2 regions of the Acetobacter sp. DmW_136 genome follow, and region 1 is predicted to be linked to the other one. Evidence: riboswitches for the same ligand, from Rfam matches in the RefSeq annotation. Region 1 holds a riboswitch; the other holds the start of a gene.
What was found. A riboswitch is a leader RNA that binds a small molecule or an ion and turns the genes downstream of it on or off. The one in region 1 is predicted to bind thiamine pyrophosphate.

Region 1 (4,430 bases):
ATCAGCGCAGGGCGCACCCAAGGTAGCTTCAGGCCCTTCCAGCCACGTTCATCTTCATCTAGATTTACAACATTGGCGTGGATCTCATTGATCTCGCGCTGAATGACCTTGCGGGAAGAACGCACACGCCCAAGCTGCTCTACCGCAGATTCCAGCCCTTCATTTTCAGCAGTCCAACGTGGGCTTTTGGGCAGAAAAAACATGCTGATAAAAACAAAAGCAGCCGGGATAGCGGCCACAGAAATCATGGGCCGCCAACCCCATTTTTCACGCATGGTAAAACCAACCAAGTTGGCCAGAAAAATGCCAATCCCAATAGCCACGTTAAACAGCGTTACCAGATTGCCGCGCTTGCTGGCTGGGGCCAATTCCGAAATATATGTTGGCACCACCTGCGTGGCACCACCCACTGCGCAGCCCAAAAATACACGGGCAATAATGAGGCTGGTAAGATTGGGTGCGTAAGAACACGCTAATGCACCAATTACAAAAACTGCGGTAACGACCATAACCGAAACACGGCGACCAAAGCGTTCTGATAAGTTGGCAATGCCCATGGCACCAATAACAGCGCCTACCAGAATAGCTGATGTAACAATTTCCTCCTGACCAGCAGTCAGATGAAAATCTTTTGTAATAAGAAGAAGGGCACCAGAAATAATACCGGTATCGTAGCCGTAAAGACCACCACAGATGGCAGAAACAAATGCTGCAATCCACAACACGTGCTTGGCATACGGAGAAATATCGAGATTTTGTATAGCTTCTTGAGCTCGTTTCTTTTCAGATTTCATGCTGTGATTATGCCACGATTAGAAAATTATTGCATATCTGACATAATTTTATTTATTATGTCACAAATAGGCTTTTATGCCTTACGAATTTCACCCTTCTAAAACGCACGCATACGTTTTTCGTTTCCCTTTGATTTTTCTTGACATAATTGCACTTAAAGCTATCTGCTGTCCAATACCAAGGGGGGTTCCGGTAAGGAACTGAGAGGCCACTTTTTGCACGATTCGTTCGGGCACCGTGGCGACCCTGCCGCCAGAACATGATGTTTTGGCGGGGAACCTGATCCGGCTTATACCGGCGGAGGGACTGGTGCCTGAAAAGACAGATATGTTCTTCCCGAACCTAGCCGCCCACAAAAGCGGAGTCTCTTCAGACCTGTCCTCCTCGGCAGAGGAGACGATGACATTATGTCTTCAGTTGATTCCAAACAAAACGCGGCCCCTTCCAGTGTAGGGGGCAACCCTAAACCTGCCAACACGGCTGCACCCGCTCCGGGGCATGTCACCACCGGTGCTATCCGTGGTTCATGTAAAGTGTATTCTAGCCCCGCAGATCGGCCAGATATGCGTGTGCCGTTCCGCGAAATCATGCTGGAACCTTCTGCAAACGAACCCCCAGTGCGTGTGTATGATACTTCCGGCCCCTACACAGACAGCACTGTAGAAATTGACGTTAACAAAGGGCTACCCAAAATTCGGGCACCGTGGCTGACTGCCCGCGGTTTTGAGAACATCAAACCGCGTGACATTAAGCCAGAAGATAATGGCAATGCAGAAGGCACCTATCTTGTAGCCCCCTGCCCTGCTCCGCATACCGTGTTGAAGGGGCGAGAAGGGCAACTTGTTACGCAGTATGAGTTCGCTAAAGCAGGCATTATTACAGATGAAATGATTTACGTGGCCCACCGCGAAAATCTGGGCCGACAAAAAGCTGCTGATGATGCCGCCCAGTGTCTGGAAGATGGTGAATCCTTTGGAGCCAGTATTCCAGAATTCATCACGCCTGAATTTGTCCGTCAGGAAATTGCCCGCGGCCGAGCCATTATTCCGGCAAACATCAACCATCCAGAGTTGGAACCCGTTATTATCGGGCGTAATTTCCTTGTAAAAATTAACGCCAATATCGGCAATTCTGCCATTACTTCATCAGCGGCAGAAGAAGTTGAAAAGCTTGTATGGTCCATTCGCTGGGGTGCGGATACCGTAATGGACCTTTCCACAGGCCGAAACATCCACAATATCCGTGATTGGATTTTACGTAACGCTCCCACACCTATTGGCACAGTGCCACTGTATCAGGCTTTAGAAAAAGTCGGCGGTGATGTCAGCAAACTGAACTGGGAAGTTTTTCGCGATACTCTGATCGAACAGGCAGAACAGGGCGTGGATTACTTTACCATTCATGCGGGCGTACGGTTGCAGCATGTGCCGCTAACAGCTCATCGCGTTACAGGCATTGTTTCACGCGGCGGCTCCATCATGGCAAGCTGGTGCCTAAATGGTCACCGCGAAAGCTTCCTTTACGAACACTTTGCAGACATATGCGACATCATGCGCGCCTATGATGTTTCCTTCTCTTTAGGAGACGGCCTACGCCCAGGCAGCATTGCCGATGCTAATGATGCTGCACAGTTTGCCGAACTGGAAACCCTGGGTGAACTCACAGAAATCGCTTGGGCAAAAGGCTGTCAGGTTATGATCGAAGGGCCAGGCCATGTGCCCATGCACAAGATCAAGGCCAACATGGATAAGCAGCTTAAAGAATGTAAGGAGGCCCCCTTCTATACGCTTGGCCCGCTGACCACAGACATTGCACCGGGGTATGACCACATTACATCTGCCATTGGCGCAGCCATGATCGGATGGTTTGGCACCTCTATGCTCTGCTATGTCACACCCAAGGAACATCTGGGCCTACCAGACAGGAATGACGTAAAAACAGGTGTGATCACCTACCGTATTGCAGCGCATGCCGCTGATCTTGCAAAAGGTCATCCATCCGCAAAATATCGGGATGATGCGCTTAGCCGTGCGCGGTTCTCCTTTAGGTGGGAAGATCAGTTCAATCTTTCTTTAGACCCAGATACAGCCTGCGCGTATCATGATGAAACCATGCCGCGGGAGGCACATAAAAGTGCACATTTCTGTTCAATGTGCGGCCCTAAATTCTGTTCAATGCGTATCAGTCAGGATCTGAAGCAAGACGCCATACGCATTGCTGGCATGGAGCAGAAAACAGAAGAATTCCGACAAGCTGGTGGCAAAGTTTATGTGCCAGCAGAGTAAGTTACCAAACTGATAACAAAAAGCCCCGGGCCAATAGCCCGGGGCTTTTTTATGCCCTCAAAAATCACGTTGTTAGAAATAGTGCCTTAAATAAACTTTCGGCACGCCTTCACTGTTCAGGCATGAAAATACAATAACAGCGGCCCATACCACGCAGGACGCCACACAAAACGCTTTTGTCCATTTTGGCAGATCATTATCCCGACCAGCCATCACCGGCCAGTAAATAGATTTATGCCCAAACCATGCCAGAACACCCGCTACGGCCAATGCTATCAATTTAGGAGAAAGATACGCCCGATTGCCGATATGCACTGGATCATAAAAAAACAAAGCGAAACCAGAGATCATCGCCAAGGCATAACTGATATGCAGTGGCTTCACCATAAACCGTGAAATGCGCACCACTGTTGGCCGATCCAGATTTTGAATAACAGCGAGAATAAACAGAAATTCCAAACCAAAAAACGCTGCCATTGTAAGAATATGTACAATTCTCGCAAGGTAATGCACTGGCTGGAACCAGAAATGATAAGCCCGACTATCTAACGCCATAAGCAAGGAGTTGGGCAGGCGCAGGAACGCCAAGGGATGAGATGACATAAGCGTTAAGCTCGCGGGTTATCTGGTGTGATTGACTTTGACAATGATTCGCACTAATCCAAACGGCATGACTGATGGAGTATCATACAATGAAACTGCTTGTAGCAGCCATTCCTCTGTTAGCAGGTGCATGGATATGTTTCCCTCAGCAGGCCCATTCTCAAACAGTTTTTCAGCTTACTGTCAAAGATCATCATTTTGAGCCTGATCATATCACCGTTCCTGCTGGTGAGCGATTCATGATCGAACTCAATAATCAGGACACAACAACTGATGAGCTCGAAAGCTACGATATGAAATTTGAAAAAATTGTTGTTCCACAAGGAACAATCAAAGTGCATGCTGGGCCTCTTCACCCTGGAACCTATACTTTTTTTGATGATTACCACCCAGACGAGGCCAAGGGTACAGTTACAGCAGAAGAAAAGAAGTAAATTATGCTTGGAAGCCTGATTATTGTCTTTCGCGAGGTTATGGAAGCCGGGTTGATTGTTGGCATTGTGCTGGCAGCCACACGGGGCATTCCGGGGCGCGGATGGTGGGTTTCCGGAGGCATTGGCGCAGGTGTTGTTAGCGCAGCAATTGTAGCCATGTTTGCGGGTGAACTCTCTCAGGCTTTTTCAGGAAACGGGCAGGATATTTTTTCTGCTGTTATCCTGTGCATCGCGGTTCTTATGCTTTCATGGCATGTTATCTGGATGGCCAGCCATGGCCGCGAGCTTGCTCAGGAAATGCGTAGTGTTGGCA
Region 2 (4,430 bases), on a different contig from region 1:
GGAGCAGAGGCGGCCCACGTGTATGAGGAAGACCCGTAAAAACACCAGCAGGCGGGGCCCGTGGTGCACGATCATGATAGATCTGCCGCTTTGCCAACAGCATAATGCTTAAAGCAACAAAAACGCCAATAAAGACAATATCGGGCAGTTGCAGTAAGGGGCAAAGAGGGCAGAACCCGTTATCATCATGCGAATGGTGTGCGGGATCATGCCCTTCATCATCCGCAGGCATTACCATGGCATCATCCATATCAGGACATGCCGGGCTTTTAAGTGCAGGGCCAATATGAAGGCCAGTAAGGCGTTCAAGCGTAACACGGGGCATTTCCCCAAGCTGCGCATGGCTTTGAAGAAAAAGTTGCCCGACAAGCCCCACCATTACACAAATGGCCACCAGCCATCGGCTGGCAAACAGGCGCATTTTTGCGTGCATGGTGGCTGATCTAGACAAAAATCCTCTCCAAATTGTGTACTTGTTAAAGGAAGATAATTTGCCTTTTGTCAAGGAAGAGTGGTTGGCGTGATCATGTTACACGTAAAAAGCACGGTATAATCTGGCACAAGCCAGGGGTCAGCAGGGCTGTTCTGTTGTGTGGGCAGGTATAGCTGCTCCTATATCAAGTCTATCGCTTTTGCGAATGAAGGAGCGTAACCCAATAAAAGGCCTGCATGAGGCTTTTATCGGCTTCCTGTATTTCGAAACCGAATTCAGGCCTGATTGTTATTCCTACAAAGAGGAAACAAACCATGTCAGCTTACAGCATTTTACGGACTGCCATTGAACAGAAAAAAGCCGTTGCTTTTACGCTTCATGACAAGCCGCAGCTAGGCTCACCTCATGCTCTGGGGAAAGGGGATGGCGTAGAAAAGGTGCTGATGTATCGTGGTGTAGATGCACACGAAAAGCGTGTACCTGCCCAAGGGCAGTGGGATTGCCTTGCCGTATCTGACCTGAACGATGTGAAGCTGCTTGCTGACGAGCCGTTTCACCAAGGCCACCCGGATGCCACACAGCGCGCTGGTATTCGTGAAGTGGATATCGAACTTTAAGATCGCCCTGTTTATCGGCATCACTTAATTTGATGCCGATAAAACCCTTATACAGTTACCAGATGACTAAACATTATTTCCACAGATGATGGAAATGGTGCAGGGGACCGTGCCCATGCCCGACATCAAGCATATCACTCTCTGCAAGCGCACCATGCAAATATGCTTTTGCCCCTCGCACGCTCTCTTCAACCGATTTAGAAGGGAGAAGAGCCGCTATTGCAGCAGAAAGCGTGCAGCCAGTACCGTGGTCATTACGTGTGCAGATGCGTGGTGCTGCAAACTCAATAATTTTTCCAGCAGAACCATAAAGCAGATCAACACTCTGCGTTGATCCTTCAAGATGTCCCCCCTTTAACAAAACCCATTCCGAACCCAGCTTGGCCAACTCTTTTACCCGTAAGCGCATTTCATCCAGCGTCCATACGGGGTGAGCATTCAGCAAAACACCTGCTTCTGGCAGGTTGGGGGTAATAAGCGTTGCAAGCGGCACCAAAAAGTCTCTGATAGCACTTACCGCGTTGCCTTCCAGCAGGTGATCTCCACTTTTGGCCACCATAACAGGATCAAGCACAATATTTTTTGCACCATGATAATGCAGGCGGTCTGCAATAACCTCAGCAATGCTGCTGTTAGGAACCATCCCTATCTTAACCGCATCCACCCGCACGTCATCAAACACGCTATCAATCTGTTCGCCCACAAATTGTGGGTCTAGGGCCACAAAAGAACGTACGCCTTGAGTATTCTGGGCCACCACAGCCGTAATGGCCGCCATGCCATACGCCCCCATAGCCGAAAATGCTTTAATATCAGCATGAATTCCAGCGCCTCCTGTGGGGTCGGTGCCGGCAATACTCAAAACATTGGCGATCATGGTCAGGCAATTCCCTTTTCGCAAGAACGTAGCTTCCTGCCGCGAAACTCCAGCAAAAAAGGATAGGGTGGCCAAACCTGTCCCTTCGCCGGCATAACCCGGATCAGGTTCAAAGGGTCATTGCGCTGCCTTTTGGCCCTGCAATATCTCAGCTCCATGTCGGAGCCCCCCTCGGTAACACGCAACGTATCAGGGCAAGGGGCTTTATGCACGTAATATTAACGGTAGGTTTGGAGGGCGTCTTCAGTTTTACAGCGGCCTGCGTGATATCCGTATCTTTGACACCATGAGAGGCAGGTGTTCTTAGAATTACGGTATAAAAGAGGTTAGAACAGGCTTTTTACGGAATAATGACTATCCATGACTTTTAGCATACGTACGGCGTGTATTAAGGATGCGCCTGTTCTTCCGCTCATTGAAAAATCCGCCGCGCAGATTTTTCGGCAAATTCCTTCATTAAGCTGGATAGCCGATCACGCGGTTTTGCCGGTGGATACGCATCTTGCTGCCATAACCGCAGGCACAAGCTGGGTTGCTATTGATAAGCAGGGCCACCCAATTGCTTTTCTTTGTGCGCAAATATACGCGCAGGAATTGCATATTCTTGAAATATCCGTTTGCAAAAAAGAGCAGGGGCGGGGCATAGGCACCGCGCTGCTTTACACGGCATGTAGTTGGGCAAAAGCATATGGCCTTAGAGCCGTCACTCTGACGACTTTTCGTGATCTACCGTGGAATGCGCCTTTTTATGCGCGTCTCGGTTTCAAGATACTTCCAGAAGGCTTAATAAGCCCAAGGTTAGCTGCTATATTACAGGATGAGGTAAAAAGTGGTTTTTCCAAACAAACCCGCTGCGCTATGCAATTGAACCTGAGCCACTTTAAGCCCGCATAATCTGCTACAAGCCTATTATAGCACAAATGGCAATCAAGCAGCCGCAAAGCGTAATATCCCAGCCTTATATATTGAAATGGCTGGGATATTCACACAGATTTTTATTTTTGCAGTACAGGCGCAGAAATGGCGACGCCATTTTCCCATGTTTCAATAATTTTGTCGGCATTTGCAATGTTGGTTGCGGGGTTACCGGTAACAACTAACACATCAGCCCGTTTGCCCGGCGCCAATACGCCACGGTCAGAAAGATCCAGCAGATCTGCTGCGTTCTGTGTGGCGATATGAATAGTCTCTAAAGGTGTCAGGCCGGCCTGCACTGTAAGGGCCAGTTCCCGATGTTCTGCTACGCCGGGCACTCGTAAAGGGGTGGCGCCGCTATCTGTGCCAAAGCCGATTTTTACGCCCGCATCATGCAATGTTTTCAGGTTTTGTAGGTTCATTGCCAAAGATGTGCGGGCAAAATCGGCCTGTTTGCCCGTTTTGTGCTGCGCCTGCCATGCTGGATCGTTAATCTGTTTTTGTAGAGGGCCAGAAAGACCGGCTGTTGCAAAGGGTGTTTGCGTCCACGGTGCGCGATCAGCCCAAGCTGTGGTGGCTTCATCAAGCTGAAGGGTGGCAATATACCAGATCCCGCGGGCTTTAAGCGTTGCAATCAAATCCGGTGTAACGGGTTTGTCTCGTATGCCGTGGGCCAAAATATCCACTCCGGCGGCCACAACATGCTGAGCATCTTCCAGATCATGAATATGCGCCGCCACACGTAGCTTGCGTTTATGGGATTCCTCTACAACGGCAGCAATAACATCTGGGCTCATTTTAACAGGCAGTGTGCCATCAAAATCATCAACCCAGATTTTAACCAGATCCGTGCCTTCATCTGCCATTGTGTCCACGGCTTCTCGGGCTTCATTGGCGGTTTTCGGGCGGAAAAGCTGGTTGGGTGCCACATTCACAGGCGGCGCACCATTGGGAACACCAATACCTTGATCAACACCGAACAGATCAGCCGGGGTTTTACCCGCATGTGCTTCCTTACGGAGCGGATCAAACACATCTGGCACGTTATTACCCAGCGCCGTAACCGTGGTAATACCATAACGACGATACTGACCAAGCGCCGCCATAATATTGGCGCGTGTATAAAATTGAGAACCCGTGGTAACGCCCTCATACTGCCCAACGTGGCTGTGATCGGAAATAATACCGGGCAGAACGGTATCTCCTGCACGATCCAGCACTTTGGCATCTTTGGGAATATCCACATTCTTGCCCACCGCAAGAATATGCTCTCCCTGCATCACAAGCGTTCCATCTTCTATGGGGGCTGCTCCGGTGCCATCCACAATACGCACATGCGTAAGCGCAATAGGGGGAGATGAGGCAGCAAGCACCGGCGTTGTTATAAAAAGAGCAGTTGTGATGAAAAGCATACGGCGCATATTGATCTCCCTAATAGCGTCATAAACGGCAAGAAAGTGATATTCGTTCTATGTTTATCAGATATTCATGAACCAAGGATCACTTCTACTTTATGTAAAAGCCCATCATCTTTCATATTTATTTGATGCGTCATGTAGCTTTGCATGCCATCTATGGTGATCTTTCT

Region 2: linked by a shared signal. The riboswitch ahead of thiD (bifunctional hydroxymethylpyrimidine kinase/phosphomethylpyrimidine kinase) and the one ahead of thiC (phosphomethylpyrimidine synthase ThiC) in region 1 are both predicted to bind thiamine pyrophosphate.

Annotation. Positions count from the first base shown of each region.
Region 1 covers NZ_VHON01000028.1:1,424-5,853, reverse strand. Annotated here, with positions in the region: gene FKW31_RS09490 (sugar porter family MFS transporter) at 1-794, opposite strand, end outside; TPP riboswitch at 966-1,119, shown strand; gene thiC (phosphomethylpyrimidine synthase ThiC) at 1,203-3,080, shown strand; gene FKW31_RS09480 (hypothetical protein) at 3,153-3,683, opposite strand; gene FKW31_RS09475 (cupredoxin domain-containing protein) at 3,758-4,117, shown strand; gene FKW31_RS09470 (FTR1 family protein) at 4,121-4,430, shown strand, end outside.
Region 2 covers NZ_VHON01000016.1:26,561-30,990, reverse strand. Annotated here, with positions in the region: gene FKW31_RS06490 (DUF2946 domain-containing protein) at 1-421, opposite strand, end outside; gene FKW31_RS06485 (hypothetical protein) at 748-1,050, shown strand; gene thiD (bifunctional hydroxymethylpyrimidine kinase/phosphomethylpyrimidine kinase) at 1,124-1,927, opposite strand; TPP riboswitch at 1,990-2,109, opposite strand; gene FKW31_RS06475 (GNAT family N-acetyltransferase) at 2,288-2,821, shown strand; gene FKW31_RS06470 (amidohydrolase family protein) at 2,923-4,263, opposite strand; partial or broken gene FKW31_RS06465 (GH36-type glycosyl hydrolase domain-containing protein) at 4,329-4,430, opposite strand, start outside.